Regions from separate parts of the Paracidovorax avenae ATCC 19860 genome, predicted to be linked through region 1. Evidence: predicted binding sites of a transcription regulator. Region 1 holds the regulator's gene; each other region holds the start of a gene.
The links. Region 1 encodes HrcA, which represses chaperone genes, less so after heat shock. Its sites were predicted from a motif close to TTAGCACTCNNNNNNNNNGAGTGCTAA; they were not measured.
Positions count from the first base shown of each region.

Region 1 (6,149 bases):
GCGCTTCATCCACGCCTATGGGGATTCCATGGAACCCACGTTCCTGGACGGGGATGTACTGCTGGTGGACGCGGGCGTGCGCACGGTGGAGGTGGACGGGGTGTATGTCCTGGGAGCACAGAACCGCCTCTTCATCAAGCGCGTGCGCCAGCGGCTCGACGGTGCCTACGAGATCAGCAGCGACAACCCCACCGTCAAGACGGTGGATGTGCTGGACGGCAAGCACACGGTGGAGATCCTCGGCAAGGTGATATGGATCTGGAACGGACGCAAGATCTGAACGCACCCGTTGTTCGCCATGTTTAACGACCCGCCGGAAAGCCACGACGTTTAAACACCCGGCAAGTCAGCCACGTCTTATTAAACAGAAAGAAACGATCGTGGGCGATAGCAGGCGGGGGCCCGAAGATGCGGGCACCGGCATGGATGTGGTCAAAGGCCCAGCCCGTCGGCAAGGCCGGGGAACCAGCAGCGCAGCGCCCTTTCGAACGGTCAGCGCCGCGTGGGATCGTCGCCCCATGCCGCGCTTCGTCCATCTCGTGTATGTGGTAGGCCGTGCTGGGCTCGAACCAGCGACCAAAGGATTATGCGTGCCACTTCGGCTTTCGCCGCCCGTTTCCGGTTCGTGGCCTGGACTCTGTCTTGCCTTTCGGCCTTCCCGTCGAGTCTCTACACGTTCCCCCCTTGTGGAGGGCTTCGCTCGGCGTTGGCATAGCGCGCAGGACGCGCAGTAGCGTTCACCGAATTTGAGAAGTTCTACTTCAAGGCAGAGTGAACTTACCTTGAGCAACCCATTGGGTGCCGCTCCATTCCCAGGCCGTTGCCTGGGGACAGGAACCTCCCCGTCAAGTCCTCTGCTCTAACCAACTGAGCTAACGGCCCACAGCCAGCGATTGTCGCATACGCAGCCGGGCCACCCCAAAAACCCCTGCATGCGGTTTTGCGGAACGCGCAACCCCCTGGCTTGCTGACCGGCTCCTGGAACCCAGCATATGGGACACGAAAGAGCCTCCGCACGGCCCGTTTCACTCGGACGCCTGGACACAGGTTTTGTAACTGGTCCGCGCCAGCGTATCGGTTACCCTCGAAAGTTACGGTCGAGTTGCTTTTGATGATCCGGCCTGGTCGCCAGAACGTCGTATGCCCCTGTCCGCCTTTTCCCGCCTTCCGCTGGCGCACTACGCGCTTGTCATCGATGACCATCCACTCGTTGCACGTGGCATGGCCGAGTTCCTGCGCCTCCACCCCCGGCTGGAGGAAGCCCGCCATGCCCACGAAACATCCGAGGCCCTGCGCATCATTGCCTCGCACGGCTCGCCCATCCTGGCGCTGGTGGACTTCTGGCTCGCGGAGGGTGCCGCGACGTCTTTCATCGACAACCTTTTCGCGATGTCCCCCGGGACACGCGTGCTGATCGTGAGCGCGGACCACCATCCAGCCATTGTGCTCAAGGCCCGGGCCAGCGGCGCCCACGGATTCATCCACAAGCGGGAACCGCCCGAGACCTTCCACGCCGCCATCAATGCCGTGCTCGATGGCGCCTCCTGGTTCGACTCCGGGGCGACGGCATGCCTTTCCAGCACGGCTACCACCACAGCCATCGGTGCCACGACACCCCGCGAGATCCATCTGTCACCTGCCGATCTCGGCCTGACCCCGCGCCAGGGGCAAATCCTCGCGCTGGTCCTGGAGGGACTGCCCAACAAACCCATCGCGAATGCGCTGCATCTGTCGGAGCACACGGTCAAGGAACACCTCACGGCCATCCTGCAAAAGCTCGGCGCGAGCAACCGGGTGGAACTTATCTCCAGGCTGCGCGGCGTCCGGATGGATGAATCCTGAGCCGCCCGGCGCAGCCGCGCCGCGGCTGGTCCGGTCCAACCGACACAAGGGGTTACGCAATTCCTGCCATGGCGGGGGACCAGCCGGAGGGGCGACCCCGTATAAATCTGCGTTCCCCTCGCAGAACCAGCCGGTTCGGGTGCAGGGATCCCATCGGCCTGGAAGCTGAAAAACGTATGGCTGGCACGCACACGGCCCGCCCGGATTGGAGAAAACATGAGGATTGCCGCCCCATTGCTCGTCATCGGCCTGTTCGTCGCCCCTGCGGCCTGGTCCGCCAACCGCGCCTGCGTGATCGAGGGAACCATCTCCGTCGCGGGTTCCAGTACGGCGGTGAAAGACTGCATGGAGTTCTCGTCCGACGTCACGGCGGAGCAACTCAAGAGCAGCTGCGACGCGGTCGCACAGGCATCGGCCGGGTTCGGTGGCAAGCCGGGCAAGGTGACACTCATGCGCCAATGTCCACGGCCTGCCAGCGGTGCGTGCAAGGGACTGATGGGCCGACCGCTCGATGCCTACTATTACGGACTGTCGGCCGATGCCATCCAGCAGAAGCGGCAAGCCTGCGAAACCTCGACCGCGGTGATCAAGGGCGGTACGTGGAGCGACGGCAAGTAGCCATCCGCAAGTGCTATCCGAGTGGGTCGTCCTAGCGGCGATGGCTCAGCGCATTGGTCACCAGCTTGGAGGTGATATCCACGATCTGGATCATGCGGTCGTAGGGCATGCGCGTGGGGCCGATGACGCCCAGCGTGCCCACGACCTGCCCGTCCACCTCGTACGGGGCGCTGACCACCGACAGTTCCTCGAAAGGCACGACCTGGCTTTCGCCTCCGATGAAGATGCGCACGCCTTCGGCCCGGTTGGAGACGTCGAGCAGGCGCAGTATCTGGGTCTTCTGCTCGAAGAGGTCGAAGGCCTTGCGCAGGTTGCCCATGTCGTTGGAGAAATCGCTCAGGGCCAGCAGGTTGCGCTCGCCGGATATGACAACCTCCTCCTGCGATGCGGCCATGGCCTCGGAGCCGACGTTCACCGCGGCCTGCATGAGGGAAGCGATCTCTCCGCGCAACTGGTCCACCTCGGTCTTGAGCCGCTCGCGCACCTCGTCCATCCCCAGGCCGGAATAGTGGCTGTTGAGGAAGTTGGCGGCCTCGGCCAGTTGCGACTGGGAATGGTCCACTTCGGTGAAGATGACGCGGTTCTGCACATCCCCGTCCGGAGAGACGATGATGACGAGCAGGCGCCGCTCCGAGAGGCGCAGGAACTCGATGTGGCGGAAGACCGACGGCCGGCGCGGAGCCATCACCACGCCCACGAACTGCGAGAGGCTCGACAGCAGCTGCGCGGCGTTCGCGATGACCTTCTGCGGCTGGTCGGCCGCGAGCTCGGGGGAGCACAGCTCACCGCGCTGCACCGTCAACATGGTGTCAACGAACAGCCGGTAGCCTTTGGCGGTGGGGATGCGGCCCGCGGAGGTATGGGGGCTGGCGATCAGCCCGATGTCCTCCAGGTCGGCCATGACGTTGCGTATGGTGGCCGGGGAAAGGTCCAGGCCCGACGCCTTCGACAACGTGCGCGAACCCACCGGCTGGCCGTCGGCGATGTAGCGCTCGATCAGCGCTTTGAGCAACAACTTGGCACGGTCGTCGAGCATTGAATCATTTTAATGATCTAATTTCCGTGATGAAGCTCAGGTTCCAACGCGTGGCGCTCGTCGGCAAGTACCAGGCGCCCACTTCTGCAGGCATGTCCGACAGTTCGCGCGACGCGCTGGACGGCATCGCCAGATTCCTGGCCAACGAGGGGTGCGAGGTCGCCCTCGAGGCGGATACCGCCGCGAACACGGGGTTCACCAACTACCCGGCGCTCTCCGTGGAGCGCATCGGGCTGGACTGCGATCTCTGCCTCGTGGTGGGCGGCGACGGCACGATGCTGGGCGTCGGCCGGCAACTCGCCCAGTACCGCACGCCGCTCATCGGCATCAACCAGGGCCGGCTCGGCTTCATCACCGACATCCCCCTGGGCGAGTACCCGACGGTTCTCAAGCCCATGCTGCGGGGCGAGTACGAGGAAGACCTGCGCCCCCTCATGCGGGCCCGGGTGATGCGCCAGGGCCAGTGCGTGTTCGAGGCACTGGCGATGAACGACGTGGTGGTCAACCGCGGTTCCACGTCCGGGATGGTGGAACTGCGCGTGGAAGTGGGCGGCCATTTCGTGTCCAACCAGCGCGCAGACGGCCTCATCATCGCTTCGCCCACGGGCTCCACCGCCTATGCCCTGTCCGCAGGCGGCCCGATGCTGCACCCGACGATTCCCGGCTGGGTGCTGGCGCCGATCGCGCCGCATACGCTGTCGAACCGGCCCATCGTGCTGTCGGACAGCATGGAAGTGGCCGTGGAAGTCGTCAGCGGGCGCGATGTCAGCGCGAATTTCGACATGCAGTCGCTCGCGTCCCTGCAGCACGGCGACCGCATCCTGGTACAGCGCTCGGACTACCGGGCGCGCTTTCTCCATCCGCGCGGCTGGAACTACTTCGCCACGCTGCGCAAGAAACTCCGCTGGAACGAAGGAGGCTACTGAGCATGGCGTTGAAGCGGATTGCTCTGCGTGATTTCGTGATCGTCGAGTCCCTCGAGCTCGACCTCCATACCGGATTCACCGTCCTGACCGGCGAGACCGGCGCCGGCAAGTCCATCCTCATCGATGCGCTGCAGCTGTTGCTGGGCGCGCGTGCCGACCCGGGCGTGGTCCGGGAAGGTGCGGCGTCCACGGACCTGTGCGCGGAGTTCGATGGCACCCCTGCCATCGCGGCCTGGCTGGACGATGCGGGCATCCCTCCGGAAGACGGCCTGCTGCTGCGCCGCACCATCGACACCCAGGGCAAGAGCCGCGCGTGGATCAACGGGGTGCCGGTGACCGCGACGCAGATGCGCACCCTGGGATCGCACCTGCTCGACATCCACGGACAGCATGCCTGGCAGAGCCTCACGCGCTCGGACGCGGTGCGCGGCCTGCTGGATGCGTACGGCAGCATCCGCCCGGAAGGCCTGCAGCCCCTCTGGACGCGCTGGCGCGACGACCGCAAGGCACTGGATGCCGCCGTTGCGGGCCAGAACGACATCCAGCAGGAGCGCGACCGGCTCCAGTGGCAGATCGCGGAGATGCAGAAGCTCGCCCCCGCCGATGGCGAATGGGAAGAGCTGAACGCGCAGCACACGCGCCTGTCGCATGCGCAGGCGCTGATCGACACGGCACAGGACGCGCTGTCGGCGCTGGAGGATGATGAATCGGGCGCTCACGGCCCGCTGGTGCGCGCCCGCGGCCTGCTCGAAGGCAAGGCGTCGCTCGACCCGCAGTTCCAGTCCATGCTGGACGTGCTGGCGTCCTGCCTGGCCCAGGCATCGGACGTGGCGCATTCGCTCCAGGCCTACCTGCGCCACACCGACGTGGACCCTGACCGGCTCGAAACGCTGGATGCGCGCATGGGGCTCTGGATGTCGCTGGCACGGCGCTTCAAGCGCCAGCCGCAGGACCTGCCCGCACTGCTCGCCGGCTGGGAGGAAGAGCTCGCACGCCTGGACGGGGCCTCGGATGTGGAAGCCCTCGCGGAGCAGGCCCGCAAAAGCGAAGCCGCCTATATGCAGGCTGCCCGGGAGATTTCGCAGAAGCGCGCCAAGGCGGCTCCACAGCTCGCGCGCGCCATCACCCAGGCCATGCAGGGCCTGGGCATGAAGGGCGGCCGCTTCGACGTGGCGCTCGACACGCAGGCCGAGCCTGGTCCCCACGGGCTGGACAGCGTGGCATTCCTGGTCGCGGGCCACCAGGGGGTGACGCCTCGCCCGATCGGCAAGGTGGCCTCGGGCGGCGAACTGTCGCGCATCTCGCTGGCGATCTCGGTGACCACCAGCCGCCTGGGCGAAGCACCGACGCTGATCTTCGACGAGGTCGATTCCGGTGTCGGCGGCTCCGTTGCGGAAACCGTGGGGCAGCTGATGCAGCGGCTAGGCCGCGACCGGCAGGTACTGGCGGTGACCCACCTGCCGCAGGTGGCCGCGTGCGCAGACCACCACCTGGTCGTGTCCAAGCGCTCCCGCCAGCAGGGAACGGTCAGCACGGTGGCCGCCGCGGAAGGCGACCGCCGCATCCAGGAAATGGCACGCATGCTCGGCGGCGAGCGCGCTTCGGCCGCCACCCTGGCGCACGCCCGCGAGATGCTGGACAACAGCCGCGCGGCAGCCAAGGGAGCCAGAGCATGACGGCCAACACCCTGGAGATCGTGCTGATCACGGGCATGTCGGGTTCCGGCA
Region 1 covers NC_015138.1:3,980,105-3,986,253, forward strand. Annotated here, with positions in the region: gene ACAV_RS17385 (S24 family peptidase) at 1-280, shown strand, start outside; gene ACAV_RS17390 (LuxR C-terminal-related transcriptional regulator) at 1,141-1,842, shown strand; gene ACAV_RS17395 (hypothetical protein) at 2,059-2,460, shown strand; gene hrcA (heat-inducible transcriptional repressor HrcA) at 2,492-3,496, opposite strand; gene ACAV_RS17405 (NAD kinase) at 3,526-4,422, shown strand; gene recN (DNA repair protein RecN) at 4,425-6,098, shown strand; gene rapZ (RNase adapter RapZ) at 6,095-6,149, shown strand, end outside.

Region 2 (6,149 bases), 2.5 Mb from region 1:
CACGCGCTCCTGCAGCTTCTCGCGGTCGTAGTCGCTGGTCGCTTCCTCGATCTGGATGCGGATCTGCTTCACGCGGGCTTCGATGTCAGCGGCAGCGCCTGCGCCGTCGATGATGGTGGTGTTTTCCTTGCCCACTTCGATGCGCTTGGCCTGGCCCAGGTCGGCCAGGGTCACCTTCTCGAGCGTCAGGCCCACTTCCTCGGCGATCACCTTGCCGCCCGTCAGGATGGCGATGTCTTCCAGCATGGCCTTGCGGCGGTCGCCGAAGCCAGGTGCCTTCACGGCCACGACCTTCAGGATGCCGCGGATGGTGTTCACCACCAGGGTCGCCAGGGCTTCGCCCTCGACTTCCTCGGCGATGATCAGCAGCGGACGGCCAGCCTTGGCGACCTGTTCCAGCGTGGGCAGCAGGTCACGGATGTTGCTGATCTTCTTGTCGAACAGCAGCACGAAGGGGTTGTCCAGCAGGGCGGCCTGCTTTTCGGGGTTGTTGATGAAGTAGGGCGACAGGTAACCGCGGTCGAACTGCATGCCTTCCACGACATCCAGCTCGTTGTCCAGGCTCTTGCCGTCTTCCACGGTGATCACGCCTTCCTTGCCGACCTTGTCCATGGCGTCGGCGATGATCTTGCCGATGGATTCGTCGGAGTTGGCGGAGATCGAACCCACCTGGGCGATTTCCTTGGAGGTCGTCGTGGCCTTGGAGGCCTTCTTCAGTTCGGCGACCAGGGCCGTCACGGCCTTGTCGATGCCGCGCTTGAGGTCCATCGGGTTCAGGCCGGCGGCCACGTACTTGGAACCTTCGCGGACGATGGCCTGGGCCAGCACCGTGGCGGTGGTCGTGCCGTCACCAGCGTTGTCGCTGGTCTTGGAAGCCACTTCCTTCACGAGCTGGGCGCCCATGTTCTGCAGCTTGTCCTTCAGTTCGATTTCCTTGGCCACGGACACGCCGTCCTTGGTCACGGTGGGGGCGCCGAAGGAGCGCTCGAGCACCACGTTGCGGCCCTTGGGGCCCAGGGTCACCTTGACGGCGTTGGCGAGGATGTTCACGCCTTCGACCATGCGAGCGCGGGCTTCGCCGCCGAAAACTACGTCTTTTGCTGCCATTTTGTTTCTCCGGATTCAGTCAACAGGAAGTTGGAAGAGGATGTGATCCGCGAAGCGATCACTTCTCGACGACTGCGAACAGGTCGTCTTCCTTCATCACCAGCAGTTCGTCGCCGTTGACCTTGACGGTCTGGCCAGAGTACTTGCCGAACAGGACGCGGTCGCCGACCTTGACGCTCAGCACGCTGAGTTCGCCCTTGTCGTTCTTCTTGCCAGGGCCCACGGCCAGGACTTCGCCTTGATCGGGCTTCTCGGCAGCGTTGTCGGGGATCACGATGCCGGAGGCGGTCGTGGTTTCGCTTTCAATGCGCTTGACGATCACGCGATCGTGCAGGGGGCGAAGGTTCATTTGCATCTCTCCTGGTTCAATAAGGATTGCGACATCGACAGGACGCCCGCCAAGGGCGGGCGTCGGGATCTTCAGCGGCCGTGTCCCACACGGTTGTTAGCACTCGTCCGCCTCGAGTGCTAATGATACGGGCATTTGTCGGCGTTTCAAGGGGGCGGAGCAGGAGGGCATCGCCGGCGATCGATGCACAAGCCGCGAAGGGCCTTGCCCCCTGGATGGCCGAAGAGGATAATTCGCCCCATGGACATTCTGACCAACGTGATCAAGGCTTCTTTCGCCACCTAGTTGCGCCCACTGATCGCGTATCGGAGGGCTGCGCGCCTTCCGGTCACCACGGACCCCGGCAGGCTCGCACCTCCGGGGTTTTTTGTTTTCCAGGCTTTTCCACCGACACCCATGCGTACCTACGACAAGTTGATCGCCACGATTCCCGATCGCCGGAGCTTGAGTTCCGTGCGCCCGGGCTTCGGCGACAGCACATCCCCGATTCCACGCTAGCCCGAAGGCGGATCTTCCCGCCGGGCTGGCGAATAGCCAACCAGGCGGCAGCTGCTCGCAGAGCCGAGTGCAGCCGCAAGAAAGATTCGCCATGAGAAATTCCCGCAACCATACCGCCCGTCTGCGAAACATTGGTGTCATCGCCCACGTCGATGCGGGCAAGACGACCACCACCGAACGCATCCTGTTCTATACCGGCGAAAGCCATCGCATCGGCGAAGTGCACGACGGCACGGCGCACATGGACTTCGACCCGCAGGAGCAGAAGCGCGGCATCACCATCCACAGCGCGGCCGTCACCGTGCATTGGAAGGGCACGCAGCTCAACCTGATCGACACCCCCGGCCACATCGATTTCAACATCGAGGTGAACCGCTCGCTGCGCGTGCTCGACGGCGCGGTCGTCGTGTTCGACGGCGTGGCCGGCGTGGAGCCGCAGACCGAGACCAACTGGCGCCTGGCCGACAGGTACCGTGTGCCTCGCATCGCCTTCATCAACAAGCTCGACCGCGTGGGGGCCGATTTCGGCCGCGTAGTGGCCATGATGGGCGAGCGCCTGGGCGTGCGCGTCGTGCCGCTGCAGATTCCCATCGGTTCGGAAGGCGACTTCCGCGGCGTGGTGGACCTGCTCAGCCTGCGTGCCCTTATCTGGGACAGGGACGATGCCAGCGCTTCCTATCGTGAAGCCGACGTGCCCGCCGACCTGGCCGAGCAGGCTGCGCATGCGCGCGCCCGCCTGGTCGAAGCGGCGGTGGAGCAGGATGAAGCTGCCCTGGAGGCCTACGTGAACGGTGAGCCCATTGTCGTGGACGTGCTGCGCTCGCTCTTGCGCCGGGGTGTACTGGCGGGGGCCTTCGTTCCCGCGCTGGCGGGCTCGGCCTTCAAGAACCGCGGCGTGGAGCCTCTGCTCGATGCCGTGGTGGACTATCTGCCCTCGCCGGAAGACGTCGCGCACGCGGGCCACGTCGACGGCAGGCCGGCATCCGCGGCAGATCCGTTCTCGGCCCTGGCGTTCAAGGTCGTCGCCGACGACCATGGCGCCAAGGTGTTCGTGCGCGTTTACAGCGGCCGGCTGGTCCGGGGCGATGTGGTGCTCAACACCGTCACCGGAAGGACCGAGCGTGTATCGAGGCTGTACGAGGTGCATGCCGACAAGCACATCGAGCGCGATGAACTGGTGGCGGGCGATATTGCTGCCGTCGTCGGCCTCAAGGACACGCTCACCGGCCATACCCTGAGCGATCCGGACCATCCTGTGGTGCTGGAGCAGATCAGCGTGCCCGAACCGGTGATCCATGTGGCCATCGAGCCCCGGGCAAGCGCTGACCAGCAGGGCCTGTCGAAGGCGCTGCAGTCCCTGCTGCGCGAAGACCCGAGCCTGCGCCTGCAGCAGGATGCCGATTCCGGCCAGACCATTCTGTCCGGCATGGGCGAACTGCAGCTCGAAGTCTCGATCGAGAAGCTGAGCGCGCGCCATGGGGTCGATGTGTCGGTCGGACGTCCCCAGGTGGCCTATCGTGAAACCATTTCCCGCCGTGTGGAGGTGAACCATGTGCACAAGAAGCAATCGGGTGGTCCTGGCCAGTTCGCCGAGGTAAGGCTGCAGTTCGAGCCCCTCCCCCGGGGCGAGGGCATCCGCTTCGAGAGCCGCGTCGTTGGCGGCACCGTGCCGCGCGAGTTCATTCCCGCGGTGGAGGCCGGCATCCGCCGTGCCGCCCGCTCCAGCGTGGTGGCAGGCTTTCCCGCCGTGGACTTCGCCGCCACGCTGGTGGATGGCAGCTACCACGAGCGCGATTCATCCGCGCTGGCGTTCGAACTGGCGGCCGTGGCGGCGTTCCGCGAGGCGTTTGCCAAGGCGGGACCTCTGGTGCTGGAGCCGGTGATGGCCGTCGAAGTCATCATTCCGGCCGAGTACCTGGGTGACAGCATCGGCGACCTGAACCGCCGCCGCGGCGTCGTCCGGGGCCAGGGCCAGCGCGGCAACGCCGCCACGATCGAGGCGCAGGTGCCGCTGAAGGAAATGTTCGGCTACATCGGCAGCCTGCGCGCACTGTCGTCAGGGCGCGGGCAGTACTCGATGCAGCTGGACCACTATGGAGTGGTGCCGGAGAAGGAGATGGCCGCGTTGGCGCGGTGACCTGGCGCAGGCCAGGCGATACCCTGGCAGGGGCGCGGACGGTGTCCGCGCCCCTTTTTCCTGGTGGATCGCCTTTGGAGCATGTCTGCGGGACTGCAAAGGATGGGCCACCGCCGCCCCAGGGTCGGCGCGGACGCCGTGATCGGCAGCCATCCGCGCGGTGTCCACGTGCCCAGGGCCGGGCGGGTAATTTACCGTGCCATGCGTCATGGCCCCAGGCTTTCGAGCCCAAGGAGTCCGTCGCCTAAGCCGTATCGCTGCCGGGCCTGCCGCGGACGGCCCAGGCGCCGATCGCTGTAACGGCTGCCCCCGCGCACCAGAAATAGAAAAACAGCGTGCTCAGGTGGGCGGCCAGTACGCTCTGGCCCAGCCACAGCGCTGCGCAGGAAAGTGCCAGCGCAGCCACGGCACCCGCAAACAGACTCCCTCCAGGCACGCTCCGCAGCGCGCATGCCGAGCGCGGAGCGAGGGCCTCCAGGACGGGGAGAACGCCGCGTGCCCCCTGCCACCAGGCAGCCACCAGAACAATGGCGCCCATGGTGATCCAGATGTTTTCCCTCCGGACAATGGCGGGTGCCGACAGGCCAGCGGCATACAGCCCCAGGCTGGAGAGCATCAGCAGGAAGCCTGGATGGAATGCGATGGCCCGCAGGCTCTCCGTAGATACGGCGGACATGGGAAACCCGGACCAGAGCATGCAGGCCAGCACCAGGCTCACATAGGCGAGAGGCTGTTTCGGAGGTCCCAGATGTCCCAACAGCCACGCCAGAAGCGCGAACCAGAGCAATGCGGCGACCGGGCGCAATGAAGGCCTGGGCAGGCGGGAGTCAGGTGCCGGGGACCACAGCCGCACACACACCGTCAAGGTCGCGAGCAGGCCCGCAGCGAGGAACCACGGGGATTCTGTGTCTTTGCGCCCGCCCATCCACATCCAGAGCAGTGCAAGCCCTGTGGCGGTTGCCGTGAGCATGGCTTTCCCGGGCGGAAAGGACTGCGGCATGGCGGACGTGCAGATCCGGCCCTGCATGCCAACCGCCCAGGCCCGGAACGGCCGGCACCACTGCACTGCCAGGCGCCGCAGCCACTGGCTGCGAGCCGTGGCCAGCACGACTGCCATGATGAAGAGTGCCAGCCAGACACTTTGCAGGCGAAGCCCCGCCTCGGGCTGGGGAAAGGCTGCCACCGATTGTCGAAGCCGGGTCTTGCGCAACTCCTCCAGCTCCGGCCAGAGCGAGGGGTCTGCCACCCAGGTAACGCGGCGCAACTCGAACAGGTCTTCATCCTGCCAGTGGGGGGCCGCCGGAGTGCGCCCTGCCATGGGCCTCCAGATTCCATAGTCCAGCCATATCGGGGCTGGCAGGGCGGGAGCGGCGACCAGCGCACCGCCGATCGGCCGCAGAGGCGGAGCGCCGCGTTCGAGCTGCAGTTCCAGTCCGCGCGAGAGCGTGTCCAGCACCGAGGGCCGCGCAGCTGTGCCCAACTGGACCTGCAGGCCGCCGGCCTGTGGGGGCGCGGAAAGATGTGCCGACCAGGTTAGCGTGCTCAGCGGCTCGTCCGGCGCGAGGCTGCCGCTTTGCCGCAGTGCCGAAAGGCCGGTTTGCCATTGCGCCGCTGAAGGGCAGAACGTGGTGCGCGCCTGGCCGCCCCGTTCGCCTGTGGCTTCCAGGGTCAGCCAGCACGCCTCCCGCGGCAGGGTGCCGAAGGTATGCGTGATGCGGGCTTGCAGCAGGTCGCCTGCCCGGAGGCCGGACGGATGGGCCGTCCACCGATAGGTTCCGTCGGGGAGCGCCCCCTCATCCGGAGCGAGCGCCAGGGGCCGTACGGCCCAGCCGGGCCGCGGCTGACCCGCCAGATCGCCCAGCGGAACCAGGTAGGGGCGGAAGATGCCCAGGCTCGCCAGCGTCCAGTCTTGTTGCGGGCCGGACGGCTGGAAGGTGACGGACAGGCCGCGGATACGGGTGCCTGCCGGGATGTCTGCCGGCAGCGGCTGAGCCCGGTTCGGTGTGAACTGGAACCTGGATACGGCTCCGGACTCCAGTTGCAGTTCCGCCTCGAGAG
Region 2 covers NC_015138.1:1,014,007-1,020,155, forward strand. Annotated here, with positions in the region: gene groL (chaperonin GroEL) at 1-1,107, opposite strand, end outside; gene ACAV_RS04460 (co-chaperone GroES) at 1,166-1,456, opposite strand; gene fusA (elongation factor G) at 2,046-4,091, shown strand; gene ACAV_RS04470 (hypothetical protein) at 4,336-6,149, opposite strand, start outside.
Region 2: a site for HrcA is predicted at 1,553-1,579, ahead of ACAV_RS04460 (co-chaperone GroES). Genes of this name have one in related genera too.

Region 3 (6,149 bases), 340 kb from region 1:
GCAGGCCGCCCCGATGGCCATGGCCGGCATCTGCACATAGGTCCAGAGCTGCAGCGCGGCGCCATAGGCCGACGCGGTGACCACGCCCTGCGCGTTGACCAGGCCCATCAGCATCAGCATGGCGGTGGAGATCATCACCATCTGAGCCCCCATCGGCAGCCCCTTGACGACCAGCGCGCGCAGGATGGCCCCGTCGGGCACGAAGAGCCGCCAGTCGGCCCGCCCGATCCAGAGCGGGTGCTGGCGCCAGCGCAGCCAGGCCAGCAGCGCGACGAAGCTGGTGGCATTGGCCACCAGCGTCGCCATGGCCGAGCCGGCGATACCCAGGCGCGGCACGGGCCCCCAGCCGAAGATGAGCAGCGGGTTCAGCGCTGTATCCAGTACCACCACCAGCAGCAGGAACAGGAACGGCGTGCGCGTGTCGCCCGCACCGCGCAGCACGGCCGAGATGAAAGCGAACAGGTAGAGCAGCGGCACGGCCAGGAACAGCGTCCGCAGGTACGCCTCGGCCAGCGGGAGGGCTGCGGCAGGTGTGCCCATCCATCCGAGGATCTCGCGCGACAGTGGCGGGCCGGCCGCCGCGATCAGCACCGCCGTGCCGCCGAAGAAGGTCGCGCTGGTGCCGATCACGCGGCGCGCCTGCTGCGGGTTGCGCGCCCCCATGGCCTGCGCCACGAGGATGGTGGCCGCCATGCCCACGCCGAACACCGCGCCGATCAAGAGGAACAGGATGTTGTTGGCATTGGCCGTGGCAGTGAGCGCCGCCTCGCCCAGGTAGCGCCCCACCCACACCGCGTTGACCGAGCCGTTGAGCGACTGCAGCACGTTGCCAGCCAGGATGGGGAGCGCGAAGACCAGAAGGGTGCGGCCGATGGGCCCTTGCGTCAGGTCGCGGGTCGAGGCGCGGGTGGTAGAAGACGGGCTTGCAATCGGATGTGCAGGTGGGCTCGAGGGAGCGCCAGGGAGAGCGGGTGGCGACGCGGTCATGCGGCATGGTGTCCACGCATTGCAGCGGGGCCTGTCGGCCGACGCCGAAAGTCTGCGGCAGCGAAGGCGGATCCTGCCGCGGCCCGGCGACTCACCGCCTTGCGCCCACATTCGCCACTAATGGTTTTCGCTCAAGAATGCACTGGCAGCATCCCGTCGCGCAACATCGCGACGCCCAGCTCGTACACGCCATCCCACACGATCTGCACGCCCAGGCACAGCAGGATGAAAGCCGACAACCGCAGGAAGATCACCGAGCCGGCTTCGCCGAGCGGCTTGAGCAGCTGCTGTGCATAGCGGAAGGCGAAATACAGCAGTACGGCGACGGACAGCAGCGCCAGCACGCCGCCGCCCATCCGCGCCAGTGACAGCGACAGCCGCGCGTCGGCCAGCGACACACCCACCGTGATGGCCGCCGCGATCGAGCCGGGCCCACAACTCACCGGGAAGGTGAGCGGGTAGAAAGCCTGGCGCCGCGCCATGTCGGGCGTGAAGCTCTCGGCCAGTTCGGTGCGGCTGTCCACCGTGGCCTGCGTGGCCGTCAGCAACCGCCAGGCCGTCGCCGCCACGATCATGCCGCCACCCACGCGCACGATGGGCAAGGATATGCCGAAGAACTCCAATACGTAGGAACCGACCAGCATGGCACCCAGCAGCAGCCAGAACATGTTGCGTGCGATGCGGCGCGCCAGCAGCGCGCGCGTGTTCGGTGATGCACCCTCGGTCAGGCCCAGGAAGATGGGCGCCGTGGCGGCCGGGTTCAGGATCGGCAGCAGCGCGGCCACCACGAAGAGAAAGCTCTTGCCGAAGGCGCCCAGAAGTTCAAGTGTCACGGTGTTCCTATTCGCATGCGCCAGCGGAGCCCGCCTGGGTTGTCATTACTGCCGATACCCATCAAGCCCTGCACCAACACCGTCCTGCGCTGGATCTCTTGTTCCATCAACGTACTCACGGTGTCTTTCTTTCAAAGATAACACCTGAGCAGAGCTTCACCGGTCGATGCAAGCTAGCCCACCTCGTGCTGATCTTCCGGCGCTCCGTCCGCGTTGAGAGTGGGTGAGGTCGAAGCGATGTCGCACCGCACGGAGACTCGGCAGTGCGCGGGTGCAGAATCAAAAGCTTACGTGCCAATAGCCTTGCCGGACGAGTACAAAACTCAGCGAGAAAAGTACAAGCCCCACCGGGAGTCGACAGGAACCGACGGAAATCGCCCTCCCACTTCGCAGACATCCCCAGTCCTACGCAGGGAAAGGAACTTCGACCTTAGCACTCCCTCCAATAGACTGCTAAAGTGAAAGCATGGAAGAAAGGATTTCTGGAATGACGATTCAGTCTGGAACCGCCGCCACCGCGCTCGCACCGGCCAATGCCTGGGCCCTGATCCCCCCGCTGGGCAATCTGGATGCCTACATCTCCGCCGTGAACCGTCTGCCGATGCTGACGGCCGAGGAGGAACGCACCTATGCCCGCCGGCTGAAGGAGCACAACGACGTGGAAGCCGCGGGCCGGATGGTGATGTCGCACCTGCGGCTGGTGGTGTCGATCGCCCGGCAGTACCTGGGCTACGGCCTGCCGCACGGCGACCTGATCCAGGAAGGCAACGTGGGCCTGATGAAGGCCGTGAAACGCTTCGATCCGGACCAGAACGTGCGGCTGGTGAGCTACGCGATGCACTGGATCAAGGCCGAGATCCACGAGTACATCCTGAAGAACTGGCGCATGGTGAAGGTGGCCACCACCAAGAGCCAGCGCAAGCTGTTCTTCAACCTGCGCTCGATGAAGCAGGGCTTCAAGGCCGATTCCGCCGCCGGGAACACGGGTACCCACCGCGAGACGCTCTCCGAGCAGGAAATCGACGTCGTGGCCCAGCAGCTCAACGTCAAGCGCGAAGAAGTCATCGAGATGGAAACGCGCCTGTCGGGAGGCGACGTGATGCTGGACCCGGCCCCGTCGGACGATGGTGAACAGGCCTACGGCCCCATCGCCTACCTGGCCGACGGCACGCATGAGCCGACCGCCATGATCGAATCGCGCCAGCGCGACGTGCTGGCCACGGACGGCATCGCGAATGCGCTGGCCACGCTGGACGACCGCAGCCGCCGCATCGTCGAGGAGCGCTGGCTCAAGGTCAACGACGACGGCTCGGGTGGCATGACGCTGCATGAACTTGCGGCGGTGTACGGCGTGAGCGCGGAGCGCATCCGGCAGATCGAAGTGGCCGCGATGAAGAAGATGAAGAAGGCGCTGGCGGAATACGCCTGACCCCTTCACGTCGTTTCGCGCTACGGAATATTCGTGGCGACAGCGATAATCGGGCGTGCTACCTGGACGGGTAGCGCGCCTTTTTTTCCATCTGCCGCACATTCCATGCAACGCCCAGACAAGTCGCTTCCCATCTCCCTGGCCCGCCGCCGCATCCTCGCTTCCGGAGCCGCCCTGCTGGGCTGCAGATGGGCGGTGGCAGCGCCGCCGCCGGCACAGGGTGCCGCGTGGCCGTCCAGGCCGTTGCGCATCATCGTGGGATTTCCCCCGGGCTCCTCGCCCGACCTGACGGCCCGCACCTTCGCCGATCCGCTCGCCCGTGCGCTGGGCCAGCCGGTGGTCGTGGAGAACAAGGTCGGCGCCAGCGGCAACATCGGCGCGGATGCCGTGGCCAAGGCGACGGACGGCCACACCATCGGACTGTTCATCAACGTCAACTTCACCATCGCGAAGCTGGTCAACCCCTCGCTGCCCTTCGATCCGCACAAGGATCTTGCGCCGCTGAGCCTCGTGGGCGTGTCGCCGCTGGTGTTGACGGCGCCCGTGGCGCAGGCGGGGGTGCCGGCCCATGCGGATGCACGCACCTTCCTGGAGGCAGCCCGCCAGGCGGGCGACCGCTGGAGCTACGGAACGCCCGGCGTCGGCACCATGGGACATATCGGGACCGAACTGCTCAAGGCCCGCACGGGCATCGCGCCGGTGCATGTCCCGTATCCGGGCTATCCGCAGGTGGCCATGGGCATGCTCGGCGGGCAGTTGCAGATGGCCCTGCTGCCGCCGGCGCTGGCCGTGGCACAGCAACGCAGCGGCAAGCTACAGTTGCTGGGCGTGACCTCGGCCGGCCGCAGTTCGCTCGTGCCGGGGATCCCGAGCCTTGCCGAGGCTGGCGTGAAGGACTTCCAGCTGGAGATCTGGAATGCCTTCGCCGCGCCCGCGTCGATGCCCTCCGCCCACCGGGCGCGCCTTTCCACGGCGATCGCCGGGATCGCCCGGACGCCGGAAGTGCGCGAGGCGCTGTTCCAGCAGGGCTGGCAGGTGGCCGGCACCTCCGCGGAAGGACTGGCCCGCCGCATCGAGGCGGACACGTCGCAGATGGAGCAGGTGATCCGCGCGCAGAAGATCCGGGTGGACTGACGGCACGCGGGCGCCCCGCCCCAGCGAACGCAGCGCGGCCATTGATGTAGATCATGCCCGCCAGGGCGTCGCGCCTGCAGACTCCTGTCATCGATCCAACTTCCGGGAGTTCCCTGCCATGCCAACATTCCGCATCATCGTCATCGGTGCCGGCCAGACGGGCACGCCGCTGCTGCGGCAGCTGCTGGCCGCGCCTTTCGTCCAGGTGCTGGGCGTGGCGGAACTGGATCTCTCGCTGCCCGGCGTCGCCCTGGCACGCAGCCATGGCGTGCCCGTCCACCAGGACTATATGGACCTGCTGCAGCAGCATGGCGCCGCGGCGGACATCGTGATCGACGTCACCGGCCAGGCGCCGGTGCGCGAAGCGTTGCGCAAACACATGGTGGACTCCGGCAACCAGAAGACCGTGATCCTGCATGAGCGGATCGCACTGCTCATGATGTCGCTTTCCGCCGGCACCCTCGTGCCGAGCCGCCATGGCGACGTGGCCTACGCCTGAGCCGGCCATGTCCCTCTCCGACGCCTCCGAAACGGACCGCCAGAACTGCCATGAATGCTCCAGCCGGCACCAGTGCCTGATCGGCCGCCAGAGCGATGCCGCGAGGGTGTCCTGGCCCACGCTCGTGCAGGAGCACCGGTTCCGCAAGGGGGATGTCCTCCAGCTCCAGGGGGAAACGGCCGATTCCCTGTCGGTGCTCAAGGTGGGAACGGCACTGCTGCAGCGCACGGGCCCCGACCAGGTGGCGCGCCCCGTGGCCATGGCGGGCTGCGGTCAGGCTCTCGGCACCGGTGCGGTGCTCGGCACGGCCGAGCGCCTGACCTGGGTCGCGGTCCAGGAAGGACGGCTGTGCAGGCTGCCGGCTGCCGCGCTGGTGCGCTCCGGCGGGCTGGATTCGGAATTCCTGCAGGCGCTGCTGCACGAGGAAGCGCAGGCGCAGTCACGGCTGGCGGACTGGTCGGGCCTGCTGCACCTGCGCGGCGTGCCTGCCCAACTGGCCAGCGCGCTGCTGCAGCTGTCCCAGTTGCAGCGCAGCACGCTCGTGCGGCTGCCCACCCATACGGTGCTGGCCTCCCTGCTGGCCACCACCCGGGAAACCATTGCGCGGTCGCTGACGCAGCTGGCACAGCAGGGGGCCGTGGTGCGCCACGACCGCTGGCATTGCGCCATCGTGCGCGCACCGCTGGTCGCCTTGCTGGCGAGCCAGGCGGTACGGGCCGAGGATACGCCACCGCCCCCCTCCCCCGTGAGGCGCACCACGCCATCTGCGCGCGATACGGCGCGGCCGGCATCCTGGCGGGTGGCGCGTACCGCGCCCGCGACGCGCGCCGCCGCTCCGCAGGCGCTCGGCGTGTGACGCCTCCGCGGCCTGGGCAGGCACGCCGGCCCCGCGGTGCGGAGCGCGTCCCGCCCTGCCCTCCGAGCTCAGGCGGCGGGGGCCTGCAGCAGGGCCTTGACGTCGGAAGCGAGCGCCTGCGCCCCGCTGCCGTAACGGTGGTACACGCGCAGCCGGCCGGCGGGGTCGTAGATGTAGCTGCCCGCGGAATGGTCCATGGTGTAGCTCGTGGGCGTCTTGCCAGGCACCTTCTTGTAGTAGATCTTGAAGTCCTTGGCGACGGCAGCGAGCTGCTCGGGCGTGCCGCGCAGTGCCAGGAAGCTCGGGTCGAAATTGGTCATGTAGGCCTTGAGCACCTCGGGCGTGTCGCGCTCCGGGTCCACCGTGACGAACAGGCCCTGCAGACGGTCGCCGTCCGCCCCCAGCGAGCGC
Region 3 covers NC_015138.1:4,319,170-4,325,318, forward strand. Annotated here, with positions in the region: gene ACAV_RS18760 (MATE family efflux transporter) at 1-987, opposite strand, end outside; gene ACAV_RS18765 (MarC family protein) at 1,119-1,820, opposite strand; gene rpoH (RNA polymerase sigma factor RpoH) at 2,308-3,249, shown strand; gene ACAV_RS18775 (Bug family tripartite tricarboxylate transporter substrate binding protein) at 3,355-4,383, shown strand; gene ACAV_RS18780 (Gfo/Idh/MocA family oxidoreductase) at 4,502-4,882, shown strand; gene ACAV_RS18785 (Crp/Fnr family transcriptional regulator) at 4,890-5,738, shown strand; gene ACAV_RS18790 (SCO family protein) at 5,807-6,149, opposite strand, start outside.
Region 3: a site for HrcA is predicted at 2,251-2,277, ahead of rpoH (RNA polymerase sigma factor RpoH). Genes of this name have one in related genera too.